3 regions of the Aurantimicrobium sp. MWH-Uga1 genome follow, and region 1 is predicted to be linked to each of the others. Evidence: predicted binding sites of a transcription regulator. Region 1 holds the regulator's gene; each other region holds the start of a gene.
The links. Region 1 encodes HrcA, which represses chaperone genes, less so after heat shock. Its sites were predicted from a motif close to TTNGCACTCGNNNNNNNCGAGTGCNAA; they were not measured.
Positions count from the first base shown of each region.

Region 1 (5,920 bases):
GTCACAACTGAAGATAAAAAGACAGTCACTGTGACAAACCCCAGTGAATACCCTTCAGGAAAGATCATCAAAGTATCCGAACCCCTGGTTCGTGCTGGAATTCTCACACCTAAGGACTACGTCGGAACAATCATGGAATTGTGCCAAAGCCGTCGTGGAAATCTTTTGGGCATGGAGTACTTCGGTGAAGATCGCGTCGAAATGAAATACGAAATCCCTCTTGGAGAAATCGTCTTTGACTTCTTTGATCACCTCAAGAGCAGGACACAAGGTTACGCATCCTTGGATTATGAAGAAGCCGGTGAACAAGATTCTGATCTTGTGAAAGTAGACATTCTGTTGCAGGGTGAACAGGTCGATGCGTTCAGCGCGATTGTCCACAAGGATAAGGCTTATGCCTATGGCCTAATGATGACAGAGCGTCTCAAAAAACTCATTCCGCGCCAACAGTTCGAGGTACCCATTCAGGCTGCTATCGGGGCACGTATCATTGCTCGAGAAACGATTTCTGCAATCCGTAAGGACGTCCTTGCCAAATGCTACGGCGGTGACATTACACGCAAGCGCAAACTCCTCGAAAAGCAAAAAGAGGGTAAAAAGCGTATGAAAATGGTCGGCCGTGTCGAAGTTCCACAAGAAGCCTTTATTGCGGCATTGCAAGGTGATGATGAGGTGAAAAAGAAGTGACCGAATCAGCACGCAGAAGTAATTACTCCGCCGATCGCTCAGTAAGTTACGGAAGCGTCGGGGCAACTCAAGCAGCCGATGTTTTGGTTTTCCCACCCCACGGATTCTCCTCATCGCAGTCAGAGTTTCGCCTCGGCAGCGGCCAAGAACGTTTTGACGCGGCTTCTGCCGCGCTCATGACATGGGGGGTGCCACGAGGTTCACGGCTCGAGGTCGTGAAGATTGACCAAGCAGATGCTGAAGGTTATGCAGGCTTGTTATTCAATGAATTCGGTGCGCCAATTGCACCAACTTCTGACGTTTTAGATCAGCTCTATTCCTCAGATGGCACCCCGTTCCTTTCTGCGGGTACCACGATTGAACTCGCTGGTGTGTGGGCACCTTCGAAAATTTCTTCCTCATATCGAGTTATTTATGTCGTCCGCGAAGACCGTCGTATGGGTTACGCACTCGGAACTCTCGATTCTGCGCCAGTCATTGGCGAAGAATACTTTGGTGTGGAGTGGCGCGATGACGACTCAGTGTGGGCTGTAGTTCGCTCAGTCACCTCAATTGCTGAAGGTAGAAAGTACGCTTGGAGTGCCCCGGTCATTCGTGCGCGCCAGTGGTTGCTTCGTCGTCATTACGTTCGGTCTTTACTTCCTGCCCGTTCGGTGTAAACAATGGCTAGCCAATTGCCAGATGGTCTGGCAATGCCGCTGAACGGGGCATTGCCGAGCACTGTGAGCGTTGGCTCCCTACATAAAACGATGAGTGCCTATGTGCACATTCCTTTTTGCCGGGTTCGTTGTGGCTATTGCGATTTCAACACCTACACAGCCACTGAGCTCAGAGGCGCATCACAAGCCACTTATGTCGATGAATTGAAGAAAGAGATAGAACTTTCGATTGAGGTTCTTCACTGTGCAGATGTTTCAATACGACCTCTACACACAGTGTTTTTCGGTGGTGGTACTCCGACGTTACTTCCCGTTTCTGATCTTGCCCATGCAGTACAAGCACTACGTGACAGCCATGGAATAGAAACAGGAGCAGAAGTCACAGTTGAAGCCAATCCAGATACCCTCACTGAAGAATATGTCGAAGGTTTAGTTCAGGCAGGTTTCACACGTGTGAGTGTAGGAATGCAATCTGCAGTTCCCCATGTACTTTCAGCATTGGATAGGACACACAATCCTGCTGCCGTAGACCGCGCAGTAACAATAATTCAGTCTGCTGGGCTAGAAGCCAGTATTGATTTGATCTATGGAGCTCCGGGAGAGAGCCTGTCTGATTGGCGCAGGTCTCTAGAAAAAGCAATTTCTTTGAATACAGGGCATATTTCCGCCTATGCACTCATCGTTGAAGACGGTACTGCTTTGGCGCGCAAAATTAGTTCAGGAGTTATGGATGCTCCTGATGATGATTTACAGGCTGAAATGTATGAACTAGCTGACGAACTATTGAGCAAAGCGGGATTTCAATGGTACGAAATTAGCAATTGGGCAAAGTCACAACAGCAACAGTCTCAACACAATCTTGCCTATTGGACTAACCAAAATTGGTGGGGCTATGGTCCTGGTGCACACTCCGCAATAGGTGGCACACGTTTCTGGAATGTCAAACACCCAGCTGCCTATGCAGGACGCCTGGCCGAAAATCAAAGCCCAGCCTTGTCTTATGAGACACCTAACCAGGAAGCAGCCATGTTGGAACACGTGTTACTGGGGTCACGATTAGCAGCAGGTATACCTGCTCAAGGGCACGACCCTCAAGCCATTTCTTCACTGATAGCTCGTGGTCTCATTGACGGCAAGCATGCTACTGGTGGACGAATCGTGTTAACACTTTCTGGTCGTCTTCGTGCTGATGAAGTTGTTCGAGTATTACTCTTTCGTTCTCAGGATTGACTGCTAAATATCCGGTATCATTAGCACTCAGATGCATCGAGTGCTAGTGATGTAAAGGAGGATTCGATGGTTTCACAACGTGGGCTTGAAGTTCTTCGCGTCATCGTTCAGGATTATGTTTCTTCACGTGAGCCCGTCGGTTCAAAAGCTATTGTTGACCGCCATCAATTTGGCGTATCCGCGGCGACAATTCGCAACGATATGGCACTGCTCGAGGAAGAAGAGCTCATTGTTGCCCCTCATACATCCAGCGGTCGAGTTCCCACAGACAAGGGATATCGTCTTTTCGTTGACCACTTAGCCGAAGTCAAGCACATCACGCCGACACAAAAGCAAGCCATAGATCAATTTCTAGATGATTCTGCAGATTTTGATGAACTTCTTGGACGAACTGTTCGTTTGCTTTCTCAATTAACTAACCAGGTCGCTATCGTCCAATACCCCACATTAGGTTCGACACGAATTCGTCACATCGAACTCGTTTCTCTCGGCAATAATCGAGCTTTATGCGTTGTGATTAGCGACAACGGTCAGGTCGAACAGAAATTGATTGATCTTGAAGTTGAGCTCAACGAAACCGACCTTGCCCAGTTATGTTCTGGAATTAATGAGCAAGTGGCAGGGAAACTTCACAGTGAGCTTTCTGAATCCATAACTTCGCTCACGTCTCGGGTGCATAACGCCCTGATTCCAGCAGTAACTCACATAGCCTCAGCACTGAGCGACAGCATTCAAGCTAACCGGCAAAACAAGTTAGTGATGGCGGGCACAGCTAACCTAGTCCGAACAGGCGAAGATTTCTCCGACAGTATCTACCCAGTTCTCGAAGCCATTGAAGAACAAGTAGTTCTGTTGAAACTACTGACCGAAATGAAGGCGGATGCCGACGAAGTGGCAGTGAGTATCGGTCGAGAGCACAGTAATTCAGGCTTAGAACAAGCGAGCCTGCTTTCCACTGGATACAGCTCGGCTGGTGAAAAAGCCACCCTGGGGCTTGTCGGACCAACCCGAATGGACTATTCCTCCAACATCGCATCAATCCGTGCTGTTGCCCGATATCTCACTCGTGTGCTTGATGCACGCTAAACCCTCATTCAAAGGAGATGGCCTTCGTGGCTGATCATTACGACGTTTTAGGTATCTCACGTGATGCCAGTGCTGAAGACATCAAAAAGGCATATCGCAGACTTGCACGTGAACTTCACCCTGATGTGAATCCAGACGAGGCAGCACAGGAAAAATTCAAACTCGTCACCCACGCCTATGAAGTTCTCAGTGACCCCGTGCAACGTCAACAATATGATTTAGGTCCACAAGCCGGCTTTGGCGGGAACTTCGGCGGGCAAGGTTTTAGTGACTTTGGAGACATCTTCAACACCTTCTTCGGTGGAGGCCAGCAACGCGGTCCACGTTCACGAATGGAACGCGGTCAAGATGCTTTGCTACGCGTAGAGGTTGACCTTGCCGACGTCATTTTTGGCGTTCACAAAGATATTGAAATTGATACCGCAGTGGTGTGCGAAACCTGTAATGGAAACTGCTGTCAACCAGGGACATCGCCAATAACATGTGACATTTGTGGCGGTTCAGGCTCTATTCAACGTGCAGTTCGCTCCCTACTGGGAAACGTCATGACTTCCAACCCTTGTGGAAGCTGCAGAGGTTATGGAACCACCATTCCCGCACCCTGCACAACATGCCAAGGGCAAGGCCGTGTCAGGGCGTCAAAAAGAATACCGGTGGACATTCCTGCCGGTGTCGATACAGGTGTTCGACTTCACATGGCTCAAGCAGGAGAAGCTGGTCAAGCAGGCGGCGTCCCCGGCGACCTCTATTTTGAAATCAAAGTCAATCACCACGATGTGTTCAGTCGTGACAACGATGACTTGCTGTGCACTCTAGAAGTTCAGATGACCGATGCCATCCTAGGAACCACAGTTACGGTTCCAGGGCTTGATGGTGAGGTCACGCTAGAGATTAAGCCCGGAACGCAAGGCTCAGAAGTTCTGACTGTAAAAGATCGAGGCATAACACGCCTACGCGGAAATGGCCGCGGTGATCTTAAAGTGGGAATCCATGTGATTACTCCCACCAAGTTGAGTTCTAAGGAAAAAGAACTCATTTCAACATTCGCTCAGGGACGAAAGCAATCCACTCCAGCACTGACACATTTCCAACAGGGAATGTTCTCAAAGTTGCGCGATCGATTCTTCAACGCATAAAGCAATGGCACACTTTTACATTCTGGAAAGCCTTGAATCCTCTTCTGTCGGATCAGAAGTAGTTTTAGATGGCTCGGAGGGAAAACACGCTGCCACTGTCTCCCGAGTGAGACCAGGGGAGAAGTTCACTGTAGGCAATGGGCGCGGTCTCGTTCTTAAAGTCGAAGCTGAATCAGTATCCAAAGACTGTGTCCAACTTCGTGTACTTCATGCAGAAAACGAGAAACGTCTTCATCCAGAATTTATCCTTGTTCAAGCACTGGCCAAAACAGACCGAGATGAACGAGCAATTGAAGCGGCAACAGAGCTGGGTGTTGACACCGTCATCCCGTGGTCTGCCTCACGAAGCATCTCCAAATGGGACGGGCCCAAGGTTGGAAAAGGTATTGCGAGGTGGTCAGCAATTGTTCGTGAAGCAAGCAAACAATCCATTCGCGCCTTTATTCCACAGGTTCACCCTCCAGCCAGTACGTCCGAACTTGTCCAGTTGTTATCAGGTGCTGACCTGGTCGTGTTAGATCCGACAGGAGATGTTCCGTTGAGTTCTTTCAATCCCACATCGCATCAAATAGCGATCATTGTTGGGCCAGAGGGCGGCATCACAGATTCTGAATTAGATATGTTCCGAAATGCAGGTGCCACCATCGCCACGATGGGAAACAATATTCTTCGAACCTCGACTGCAGGACCTGCAGCATTGGCCATCATGAATGCCAAACTAGGGCGCTGTTAAGCTAGAACTATGTCCGAGCCGACTTCTTCGATTTTTACAAAAATAATTAATCGCGAAATACCAGCAGAAATTCTCTTTGAGAATGATCGTCTTATCGCCATCAGAGACATTGCTCCACAAGCTCCTATGCATTTACTCGTGATTCCTAAGTCTGAAAACTTCCTAAATGTCACAGAATTAGCTGCAGGTGATCCACAACTGCTGGCAGAAATGGTCTCTACCGCACATAATCTGGCAACCTTGCACTCTAACGGTGAGTATCGCTTGGTCTTCAACACAGGTGAGAGCGCAGGCCAGACAGTATTTCACGTTCATGCCCATGTACTCTCAGGCGGTCTTCAGGAGCACACACTTGCCTGAATTTGCCGCACCACATTCAGAAGTCATCA
Region 1 is NZ_CP030929.1:742,989-748,908, forward strand. Features, by position in the region: gene lepA (translation elongation factor 4) at 1-687, shown strand, start outside; gene AURUGA1_RS03735 (DUF1990 family protein) at 684-1,346, shown strand; gene hemW (radical SAM family heme chaperone HemW) at 1,350-2,576, shown strand; gene hrcA (heat-inducible transcriptional repressor HrcA) at 2,643-3,662, shown strand; gene dnaJ (molecular chaperone DnaJ) at 3,689-4,798, shown strand; gene AURUGA1_RS03755 (16S rRNA (uracil(1498)-N(3))-methyltransferase) at 4,803-5,531, shown strand; gene AURUGA1_RS03760 (histidine triad nucleotide-binding protein) at 5,541-5,891, shown strand.

Region 2 (5,920 bases), 550 kb from region 1:
TGATCAGGTCAACACAAGCGGTGTAAGTGGTGCACTTTTCGCCGCCGTTAGCACCAGAAACTGCCTTCAGGTTTGCCTGAATAGTTGCTGGGGTGTTGTCGCCGCCCAAGGTTGCTGCGAGAGCAGCAAGGATGGTCGAGTCGTAGGACTCAGCAGCGTAGCTGAAGTCAGTGAGCTCTTCGCCCTGAACGTCAGACCAGTACTTGCCGAGGAGTGCCTTTACCTCGTCCGAAGGAGCTGCACCAGGGATGGTTCCCTGAGCACCTTCGAGGGTACCTGCTTCAAAGTCCTTCTCGAAGGATCCGGTGTTTCCATCGGTGAAGTAGGTGTTAGCCATGGTCCAGCCCTGAGCTACGAGCTCGGGGATGATTGCCTTGGTCTCATCGAATGCGATGACAACAAGAGCGTCAGGGTTGGTTGCAAGTGCTGCAGTTACTTCGGAGGAGAAGGTGGTCTGAGCAGGAGGGAACTCCTGACCCTTACCGGTTCCACCGTAAACAACGCTTCCGCCACCTTCAACGATTGCAGCTTCGGTCGAGTCACGAAGACCGGTTCCGTAGGAGTCGTTGAATACGAGGAATGCAACAGTTGAGTTTCCGTCACCGACGATCAGCTGACCGAGAGCAGAACCCTGAACGGTGTCTGGTGGTGCAGTACGGAAGTAGAAGGGGCTGTAGCCAGAAAGAGCTGCAGAGGTGTCAGCAGGAGAGATCTGCACAATGCCTGCCTCGGTGAACGAGTCAACAACGTTGAGAGAAACACTCGAAGATGCTGTACCAATGACAACAGAAACCTTCTGCTTGATGAGGTCTTCAGCTGAAGCGGTAGAGACAGACATGTCGCTTGAGTCACCAGAGTCAGTCTGGTAGAGGCAGGCGTCCATACCGTTTACGCCACCAGCTGCGTTGATGTCAGCTACTGCAAGGCCAACACCAGCAATTTCGGGTGGGCCGAGGAACGCAAGCGAACCGGTTACGGGGAGGATAGTTCCTACCTTGAAGGTGTTTTCGCTGGTGCTGTCAGCGGCACAGTCAGCTGCGGTGTATGCAGCCTCGCTTGAGCCACCGTCGGAAGATCCAGACGCACAACCAGCCAGCACCAGTGCTGACGTAGCTGCGAGAGCCAGACCACCGAGTGCACGAGTGCGGAGAGAAATTTCTCGCATGGTACTCCTTGGTGATTTATATGAGTCGAAGCGCGCAGGACGCACTTCGTTGTATTACCAAACTAGGCGAGACATGTTTCCTGAAACAACATTTCCGGGTTACAACTCGGTAACAAACTGTTAGACACCGAAAGAAATTGTCATATTGCGCAGATTATGCGCACAATTTGTGCAAATGGCGCGTGATATGTGCGCCGAAGACTACTTTTTCTTCTTCTCTACGACGATGGTCTTGCCAAAGTAGGCAACGCCGGTTTCTGTGTCGTAGTTAATCTGGCCTGCAGGACCCACGTAATTGATGGCCTGCTTATCGTTAACAGCAGAGACGCACATGCCGTAGCTGGTGCACTTAAAGCCCGCCTGGTTAGTCACAGCAATGAGGCCCTGAGTAATCGAGGCGCCACCGTCATCTTTGGAAACCGTTGCTGCCAGTGCTGAGGCAATAGTGAGGTCATAGGACTCCGCACCGTAACCGTATTCGGTCACGGAAGGGTCGGAGCTCTTCAGCTGTGCAACGAAAGCGTCGTCTGCTTTCACTGCAGTAACTGTCGCACCCTTGGGCGCGTTGTCCTTGGTGGCAATAGAGACAATAGCCACGTTGGCGTCGTTCTTAGCCACCAGCTCGACCAAGGTTTCAGCAACACCCGTGGAGGCAGGAGCAATAATGACGTCGACACCACGAGAGACCAGATCATTGAAGCTGGCTTCAGTTGCTGCCACATCGCCGTCACCGGCGTTGCGGTGCAAGACCTCGACGGGAACCTTGTTGTAGCCGCCCTGTTCATTGATTTCACGAACAGCAAGTTCAATACCGGCAGCTTGAGAAGCAGAGTACGCAGCTAGGTCGCCTGTGACTGGAGTCATGTCACCAATGCGCAGCACACCGTCACCCGAAGGCTTCACGGGAGTTGGGGTAGCAGTGGGTGTTACCTCACCGCCGGAGCATCCAGCCAACGTGAGTGCGAGCGCACCTGCAACGATTGTGGCGGCAATCTTATTCAGACCCACGATGTACCCATTTCTGTGAACGACTAACTACCGCCTCCACAGTACCGAGCACTACGTAAGTTCGCTGAGATGGCACGCGCTCTATTCGATAGTGAGTTCTTCAGCTGCGCGAGCAAGGCGGTTCGCCTTGCCGTGGCGCAGCATGTCAGTGGTGAGCACAATCAGGGCCACCCAGATGATGAAGAAACCCACCCAGCGCACCGGTGGCATGGGCTCATGCAAGACGAAGACGGCCATCAAGAACGAGAACACTGGTGTGGAGTATTGAATCAATCCGATGGCGGTCAACGGCAGTCGGCGAGCGCCTGCACCAAACATAATCAGTGGCACCGCGGTGACCACACCAGCTGAGGCAAGTAAGAGAGTGTGAGTGAGTCCATAACCAAAGAAGGAAAGCCCGACCAGGTTCGAAACAATGATGAGCTGGATGATTGCCACCGGCGTCATCCACATGGTCTCAATAGTGAGACCACTAATGGCATCAACCGATAGTCCAGTGCGCTTCTTGATCAGACCATACAAACCAAAGGACGCTGCCAAGGTCAGTGAAATCCAGGGAATGGCACCATAGCTCACCGTGAGCACAATGACGGCAACGAAGCTGATGCCGACGGCAACCCACTGCATAGTGCGCAGTTTCTCGCGCAGCACGATCACACCCAAGACAACTGTGACGATGGGGTTGATGAAATAGCCCAGTGACGACTCCACGATCTGGTTACTGAGCACCGCCAGGATGAAGACCTGCCAGTTGATATAAATCAGGACCGCTGCCACGCCCAAAGTGAGCATGAGCTTGCGCTGTTTCAAAATGACTGCGAGTTGCCGCCATTTCCTCGTGACGGCAATGAGGAATGCACAGAAGACGAGAGAAAAGAGAATGCGGTAGCCAACAACCTCAAAGGGGGTTGCTGGTTCCAAGGCGAGAAAGTAGAGCGGGAAGAGGCCCCATAAGCCATATGCCCCAAAGGCATAGAGCAAACCGGAACGGGAGAGCTTCTCTGGTGCAGGTGAAGCTGGAGAAGTCATTATTCGAGACTACTCCTGTGAATAGCCTGAGAGGTTAACCAGTAAGGGCCCCGGAAACCGGGGCCCTTACTCGTGAGATTGTGTTAGCGAACGACGATCGCGAGAACGTCACGAGCGGAGAGAACAAGGTACTCTTCACCGGCGTACTTAACTTCGGTTCCGCCGTACTTGGAGTAGATAACCTTGTCACCTTCGGCGATGTCCAGAGGAACACGGTTACCGTTGTCGTCGATGCGGCCGGGGCCTACTGCAACGACAACACCCTCCTGGGGCTTTTCCTTAGCAGTGTCAGGAATGACAAGACCGGAAGCAGTGGTCTGCTCGGCTTCTACCTGCTTGATAACAATGCGATCTTCGAGCGGCTTAATGGCGACCGACACGGTTGACCTCTTTCTTGAACGGGAAGTAAGTAATGGAGTACACATACAGTTCGTGTACTGAGGTCAAGTCTAGACGGCAATTAGCACTCGCGCAATGTGAGTGCCAATTGATCACTTGGTAGGTTTACTCTCATGGAGAGTGCTGAACTACGCGAACTGCTCACCCCCGAGGGGCTCGCTCTCCTGAATTCTCTGCCCGAGTATTCCTCCACAACGGACGTGCTCAAGATCGTCTCAGAGTTACGCAAAGCCGGAAATTCCGCGTCATTAGTGGCTTCTGTGCTCACCCAGGCTAAATTGCGCGCGAAAGCACAAACAAAGTTCGGTGACTTTGCCTCCAGCATGTTGTTCACCGAAGCCGGCCTTGAACAGGCAACTAGGCTGCCGGTGGCAGCACTTCATGCCGGTCGTTTTGTTCGCGCAGGGCTCACTCACGTTGCTGATCTGGGATGTGGAATTGGGGCAGATGCCTTGGCTTTTGCCGGGGCGGGACTGACCCTCCATGCAGTAGATGCCGATGAAGTGACGGCAGCGATAGCTGTAGTGAACCTCAGCGCATTCCCTGAAGCAACTGTTTCTCACGGCACCGCCGAAGAAACAGACCTCACCGGGATAGAGGGTGTTTATCTTGATCCTGCCCGCAGAACCTCCGGTCACAGCAACACCAGTCGCTTGACCAAGTCTGAAGACTATTCGCCGTCCCTTGATTTTGCTTTCGGTCTCGCAGCGCAGCTGCCGACCGGAATCAAACTAGGCCCTGGCATCGATCGAGATCTCATTCCAGATAACTGTGAAGCACAGTGGGTTTCTGTGGGTGGGGATGTTGTGGAGCTCGCGCTGTGGTTTGGCCCACTGGCCAGGGAGGGCATTACCCGCTCCGCCTTGATCATGACACCAGAAGGGATGCATGAGCTCAGCGCAGCAGCAGACTCGGCTGATGCTGAAGTGGGACCTTTGGGCAGATACCTCTACGAACCAGACGGTGCTGTGATTCGTGCACGACTCATTGGTGATCTTGCTCGCTCACTCAGTGCCCACATGCTCGATGAACACATTGCTTATATGAGCAGTGAAACGTTAGTCCGCTCCCCTTTTGCAGCTGCCTTCGAAATCCACGAGCAGTTCCCGTTAGATGTGAAACAGCTTGCTACTGAACTGAACAAGCGCAACATTGGCACTCTGGAAATAAAGAAGCGCGGGGTTGATATTGACCCGGCAGAGTTCCGCAAGAAACTCAAACTCTCTGGAACAGAATCAGCAACCTTGTTCCTCACCCGGATCGGTGACCGCAGAGTCGCGCTCTTGGCTCAGCGGGTGAACTAACCGCCCCTGTTGTCCACATTTCTCAATTCTCTGAAACTGTGCACAAACATCATCTCGGCAAATGAATTGTTCCAACCGTATCCCTACGGTTACCGCATGGTTCGTCGCAATGGATATTGGAAGAAACACACCAAAAAAGAGTTACAAGCTTTGCTGTTGATGTTGGATGACCAGGGCTGGCGAATCAGGAATCCACCAACCTACTACCGGGCATTTTGCCCCTGTCCCGAAAAGCATCAAACAGGTATTCACCTCACGCCCAGCAACCCTCACTATGCGAAAAACATTTTGAGATACTTAGAGAGAGCAACATGTTTCATTTACCCGGGAAGGATATAGAAATGGAAACAGTTCGTGTTTCGGTAAGTTTCTTTGTCACCGGTGAAATAGATCTCGACCACCACCTCGATCAGGTGATGACTGCATTGATGGCCATCGAAGCTGCTGACGACCGCATTTCAGATTCTGACTACACCGCAACAATCAAGACTGGTTTTGTGTGCATTAATTCTTCAGCCAAGGCAAGCACCTTTGACCAAGCCGCGGCCGTAGCAATGGCAACTATCCGTTCAGCAATTCACGCAGCAGGCGGATTCACTCCTGGCTGGGAGAGCAATGACTACGTTGTCACCGGCAAAGAAACTGCCGAATACAACTTTGTGGAGCAACAACTCATTAAGTGGTGACCCTGGGCTTGAGTGTGGTGAAACGAGAACTCAAGTGAACGGATAATTCATCAGATTTACATTCGACGCCGCAAAAACAACTCACGCCATCAACCGAGGCTGATGGCGTGAGTACTCTCAAGAGGATTAGTAGTAGTAATTTCCCATTCCCGAGGCGATAACCACGCCCAGGAAGGCGAACAGCAGGGAAATAACGATCACAGCAAGGCCGATGCCGACATAACCCATGATGAGGCCAGCTAAAGCAAGGCCTCCGCCCTGTTCACCAGTTCGACGAACTTCGGCGCGTGCCATGTGGCCGGTGACCACAGCAACGATGCTGGCTAGGA
Region 2 is NZ_CP030929.1:191,236-197,155, reverse strand. Features, by position in the region: gene AURUGA1_RS01060 (ABC transporter substrate-binding protein) at 1-1,165, opposite strand, end outside; gene AURUGA1_RS01055 (ABC transporter substrate-binding protein) at 1,367-2,173, opposite strand; gene rarD (EamA family transporter RarD) at 2,255-3,202, opposite strand; gene groES (co-chaperone GroES) at 3,286-3,582, opposite strand; gene AURUGA1_RS01040 (class I SAM-dependent methyltransferase) at 3,715-4,905, shown strand; gene AURUGA1_RS01030 (hypothetical protein) at 5,247-5,591, shown strand; gene AURUGA1_RS01025 (DUF4190 domain-containing protein) at 5,718-5,920, opposite strand, start outside.
Region 2: the regulator HrcA is predicted to act here: its motif matches at 3,663-3,689, upstream of groES (co-chaperone GroES).

Region 3 (5,920 bases), 470 kb from region 1:
GTGTGACTTAGAAGTCCATTCCACCGGAGGGGTCACCCATAGGTGGAGCAGCCTTCTCTGGCTTCTCAGCGACAACTGCCTCAGTTGTGAGGAACAGTGCTGCGATAGATGCGGCGTTCTGCAAAGCAGAGCGGGTTACCTTCGCAGGGTCGATGATGCCAGCAGAGAGCAGGTCAACATACTCGTCGGTTGCGGCGTTGAGGCCCCAGCCGATGTTGAGTGAACGAACCTTGTCAACAACAACGCCGGGCTCGTGTCCTGCGTTGAGTGCAATCTGGCGAAGAGGAGCTTCGATAGCTACCTTCACGATGTTTGCACCGGTTGCTTCGTCGCCGGTCAGCGAGAGCTTCTCGAAAGCAGTCTTGCCAGCCTGGATCAGTGCAACACCACCACCGGGGACGATACCCTCTTCAACTGCAGCCTTCGCGTTGCGGACAGCGTCCTCAATACGGTGCTTGCGCTCCTTGAGCTCAACCTCGGTAGCTGCACCTGCCTTGATGACAGCAACACCACCGGCGAGCTTAGCCAGGCGCTCCTGGAGCTTCTCGCGGTCGTAGTCGGAGTCGGTGTTGTCGATCTCGGCGCGGATCTGGGCAACGCGACCTGCAATCTGGTCTGCGTCTCCAGCACCCTCAACGATGGTGGTCTCGTCCTTGGTGATTACAACCTTGCGAGCCTTACCCAGCATGTCGAGTTCAACGTTCTCGAGCTTGAGGCCGACCTCTTCAGCGATAACCTGACCACCGGTGAGGATGGCGATGTCCTGAAGCATGGCCTTGCGGCGGTCACCGAAGCCTGGAGCCTTCACAGCTACGGACTTGAAGATTCCGCGGATCTTGTTGACAACCAGGGTTGCCAGTGCTTCACCGTCAACGTCTTCAGCGATGATAAGCAGCTGCTTACCAGTCTGAATGACCTTGTCCACGATGGGCAGCAAGTCCTTGATGTTGGAAACTTTGCTGTTGACGATCAGGATGTAGGGGTCTTCGAAGACTGCTTCCTGACGCTCTGGGTCGGTGACGAAGTATGCGGAGAGGTAACCCTTGTCGAAGCGCATACCCTCGGTGAGCTCGAGCTCGGTTCCGAAAGCGTTGGACTCCTCAACGGTGACCACACCTTCCTTACCAACCTTGTCGATCGCTTCAGCAATCAGTGAGCCGATCTCGGGGTCAGCTGCAGAGATAGATGCAGTAGCAGCGATTTCTTCCTTGGTCTCAACCTCTTTAGCGTTGTTGATCAGTTCCTCGGAAACAGCTGCAACAGCCTTCTCGATACCGCGCTTGAGCGAGATGGGGTCTGCGCCAGCAGCAACGTTGCGAAGACCTTCGCGAACGAGTGCCTGAGCCAGAACGGTTGCGGTGGTGGTTCCATCACCGGCAACGTCATCAGTCTTCTTGGCAACTTCCTTGACCAGCTCGGCGCCAATCTTCTCGAAAGGGTCGTCCAGTTCGATTTCCTTAGCGATGGACACACCATCGTTGGTAATCGTGGGGGCGCCCCACTTCTTCTCGAGGACGACATTGCGTCCACGTGGGCCAAGGGTGACCTTGACGGTGTCAGCGAGGATGTTCAGACCGCGCTCTAGACCGCGACGTGCCTCTTCATCAAAAGCAATTAGTTTTGCCATGGTTGTTTTTCGTCCCTCCCGGACGTAACGAATACTGCAAAGGATTAGCACTCAGTTCTTTCGAGTGCTAATTCAATATTGGCACTCTCTGCACCAGAGTGCAAGTGTGTACGCTCAGTGCGAAACAGATAACCCCCAGCATGTGCCAGGGGTTATCTAAAGAGAACTCACAGTTCAGCTCTAGGGGTTGATGGTCACGCTTCCACCGGGAACGTAGGAATCGTTGGGAACCATTTCGATCCAGGTGTTTCCTGGTGCCAGACGCACGGTCACACCGTTGTCTCCCTTGAAGACAATCGGCGCAGCAGTTGCAGCTTTGCTCCAGGTTCCGTGGACAGCCTTGCCACCGGAGAGCACCCACATCTCGCCACTATCAACCATGCGGGTGCGGGGAACACCCACAAATTCGTCCACGTTCACCTTCATGACAACCACGTTGCTAGTGCTCAGCTGAGCACCGGTGAGGTCAAGGTCGGGGCCGCCCCATTGGGTGCGCAGATATTTGCCTGACGCAGCGTCGTATGTCCACATGTTGTCAGACTGGTTGCTAAACACTAACTGAACAGACGAAGCTGGGCTTCCATCCAATGCCGCCGTGGAGGTTGCCAGTGAAGAAGAGTAAGCCCACTGTTGTGCAGGTGGGGCAAGACCGGGGTTCGCAGCGATAACCTCCTGAGCGCGCAGCATCAGGTTGTAGGGAGCGACGTTGTAGTCGTTGCGGAACATCGCTGGATCATTTTCGGTGACGTTGACCAAACCAGTGTCGACGGCCAAGTCACGCGTTTCTTGAGCTCCATAACCGGAGTACGCAATGATTCCGCCAAATGGTGCAGCAATGTCCGCATCCATGGGACGCAATGAACGAACAGGGCCAACCACGGCAGGAACGTTCGAGTTCCAAATGGCGACATAGCGAGTAATGCCACCTTCGACGATTTCTTCAAAAACCACATCACTCTGGTTAAGACCATCTTGTGGCTCACAGTTGTAGACGTTACAAATCTTCACCGACAGTGCAGGCCCCACCGTGGTGCCCTCGGGGAGGACAAGCCCGGTCAACGGAGCATAAGCAACGGGAGCAGGTGCTTTATACGTGGATTTATAGCTGGGGGTAGTTGGTGATGGAGATCCACCAGAACACGCAACCAGACCAAACGCAAGAGCGCTCAGAGCAGCTATTCCGACAGCACGAGTGAGAGTACGCGAAGTTTTAGTCACGACCACAGACTAACGCCGCCCACATTGGTGGACGGCGTTAGCTCGGGCGTGCCCGAATATTACGAGACTTAAGCCAGTCGAACCGACTCAGCCTGAGGACCCTTGTTTCCGGTACCAACCTCGAACTCTACTTTTTGACCCTCTTCGAGGACCTTGTAGCCGTCCATGGTGATAGCGGAGTAGTGGACGAAAACGTCCTGCTCGTCGCCATCTACGGTGATGAAACCGTAGCCCTTTTCAGCGTTGAACCACTTAACGGTTCCAGTGGCCATGTGTAACTCCAATTGCAGTATCCCAACCGACACACACAAATCGCTTGTGCCGTTGCTCTCACACTACTGGTGAATCGGGAAGTTTGGTTAGCCTAACCTCACAATTAATGTCGCATTATGGCAACGATTTAGCCAACGTAATCTGAACCGAGCACTAACGTGATGGCGGCGGAGCTCTCAATGTACTTGTCTGTGAGCTTGATTGTGCCGTATCCCAGCGACTGGGCAACACCTCGTGCAGCACCCTCCAAGGAAGGGTTTCCGTAATAAATGAAGGTCTCTGTGGTGTTTTCGCTCGCGTTAGATTTCGCGCCAATTGTCCACCCCTCAGCGGCAAGCATGTCACCAACTTGGGTGGCGTATCCAGCTTGGCCGGTTGCGTTGAGCACGTTCACCACAGATGCTGGATCGATTGTTGGTGCTGCCGTGGGCTTAGGTGTTGCTGAGGCGGCTGGGGTAGGCAGCGCAAAGATGCTCTCAAAATCTTTCATGCTGATGCTGTCACTGGAGACAATCAACGTTCCCACGCCTCCGACGACAAGAACACCAGTAGCTAGAGCTGCCCAGGCAAACTTAATCCAGCCAGCGCCGGGGCGCTTCGGAGCACGGTGAACACCGCGACGATCTGATGTGATCACCAGATCATCAAAAATGTCCTGCACGTTCTTTTCAGCCATCTCAGTATTCTTTCAGTTCTTGCCTGAAGATTCAGGGTTAACGCGCCTGTGGCGGGAACGGTGACGTTCTTCCCTGACGCGTTGGAGCCTATTGACCAACTCAGGATCATAAGCGAGTGCATCTGCAGAGGACATAATCGTGCCCAGAACTTGGTAGTAGCGAGCCGGAGACAAACCGAAGGTTTGTCTGATGGCATCCTCTTTGGCGCCTGAGCGTTCCCACCATTCACGTTCGAAATCGAGAATGGCACGATCACGCTCGTCTAACACGGGCCGACTATGGGACTCGAACCCACAACCCCCGCTTTACAAGAGCGGTGCGCTACCAATTGCGCCAAGTCGGCTTGTGTGAGGTGATGATCACCTCACGACCCATTAATCCTAACCTGCGGCAGGAGTAGCGGGTGTCGTCGATGCAGAGTCACCGGCAACTTGGGTAATGAAAGCAAGGAATTCCTTAGGGTCCACGATGGATCCGGTGTAGACCTTGCCATTGACCAAGATGGTAGGTGTGCCCACACCGTTAGCTCCTGACTGCTTTGCTGCATCAGCCATGGGGCCGTTGAGCGCATAGTCAGTTGCCTGCTTAGCCCAGGGGATAAATGTCTGGTCTGCAATGCACTTATCAATCTTGGTTTGGTTCTCTGGCTTCTGCTTGGCAATCAGAGCCTTGAGCTCGTCATCGTTCCAACCAGGGGTTCCTTCTTGAGGCTGGTTGAGATAGAACGCCTGGTTGACTGCCCAGAAAGTGTTGGGTGAGTATTCAGCAACACAGGCTGCAGCTGCAGTTGAACGCAACGAGTACTGGGTTCCAGCCGAACGGTTAGCCAACATACCAATGGGGTGAAGTTCTAGAGTTGCCGCCCCAGCTTCAACAAGTGTTTGGAGCTGCTGAGCGTTTGCCTCATCAAATGCCTTACATGCAGGGCAGAGGTAGTCCTGGTAAACCACAATGTTCACGGTTGAGGATCCAGGAGTTGGCGTAGTTGCAATGGGGTCTGAACCGGGAGCGCCCGCGTCAGAGAGAATCGCACCCATTCCAGAGCCAGAAAGCACGATGCCGTCGCTGGCCATGTTGGCAGGACGTGGGCCTTCCTTGGGGCCGGAGGTGGCCAAGGTCACGATGAAGATAGTGGCGATGGCAATGATGCCCAAGCCAATACCGCCTTGAAGGAACAGGCGGCGACGCTTCTCTGTCTTGACTTGCTGTTCGCGAAGTTCTTTAGCTTTTGCACGAGCAGCTTCACGCTGCTGGTTTCGAGTGGGTCGGTTGCCGTGGGCTCCGGTGCTCATTCTCGTTACTCTCCAAAATGTGAGGGGACACGTGGACAGTCAGTCACACGTGCTGGAACTACCTTAGAGGGGAACTCTGTGAAATTACTAAACGGATGCTGAACGCAAACGTGCAACTTCATAGAGTGCAACGCTGGCTGCAATACCCGCGTTGAGTGATTCTGTGCTGGAAGAAATAGGAATCGAGACGATGGCGTCGCAGTTGTCGGTGACAAGCTTGGACAGCCCCTTACCTTCGTTACCCACCACGATCAACAGTGGGCGGTCAGCAAGCTCGAGTCCAGGAAGCATGGTGTCGCCACCGCCATCCAAACCAATCACAAAGACACCTTGGTCTTTGAAGGACTTGATAGTTGCAGTGAGGTTCGCTGCCATGGATACTGGCAGGCGCGCAGCCGCGCCTGCGGAGGTTTTCCAGGCAGCAGCAGTGACACCCACCGAGCGACGCTGAGGCAAAATGATGCCATTTCCACCGAAGGCAGCAGTCGAACGAATAATCGCACCAAGGTTGCGTGGATCGGTGATGCCATCAAGTGCCACAAACAAGGGTGTCTTGTTTGCTTCGAAAGCTGCTTCGAGAAGATCGTTGGGGTGAGCGTAGTTGTAAGGGGGAACCTTGACGGCAACGCCCTGGTGCACTGAGTCATACCCACCCATACGGTCAAGCTCAGGCTTCATCACTTCCAAGATGGGGATGCCGCGCTGAGTGGCAATGGCGAGCATTTCCTTCACGCGGTCATCCATCTCGATACGCGTAGCGATATATAAAGCTGTTGCCGGAATCTTGGCACGCAGTGCTTCGAGTACCGAGTTACGACCAGTGACGATCTCAG
Region 3 is NZ_CP030929.1:271,425-277,344, reverse strand. Features, by position in the region: gene groL (chaperonin GroEL) at 8-1,627, opposite strand; gene AURUGA1_RS01450 (DUF3048 domain-containing protein) at 1,808-2,845, opposite strand; gene AURUGA1_RS01445 (cold-shock protein) at 2,914-3,117, opposite strand; gene AURUGA1_RS01440 (LytR C-terminal domain-containing protein) at 3,246-3,794, opposite strand; gene AURUGA1_RS01435 (DUF3263 domain-containing protein) at 3,807-4,064, opposite strand; tRNA gene AURUGA1_RS01430 (tRNA-Thr) at 4,066-4,138, opposite strand; gene AURUGA1_RS01425 (thioredoxin domain-containing protein) at 4,176-5,087, opposite strand; gene rlmB (23S rRNA (guanosine(2251)-2'-O)-methyltransferase RlmB) at 5,175-5,920, opposite strand, start outside.
Region 3: the regulator HrcA is predicted to act here: its motif matches at 1,672-1,698, upstream of groL (chaperonin GroEL).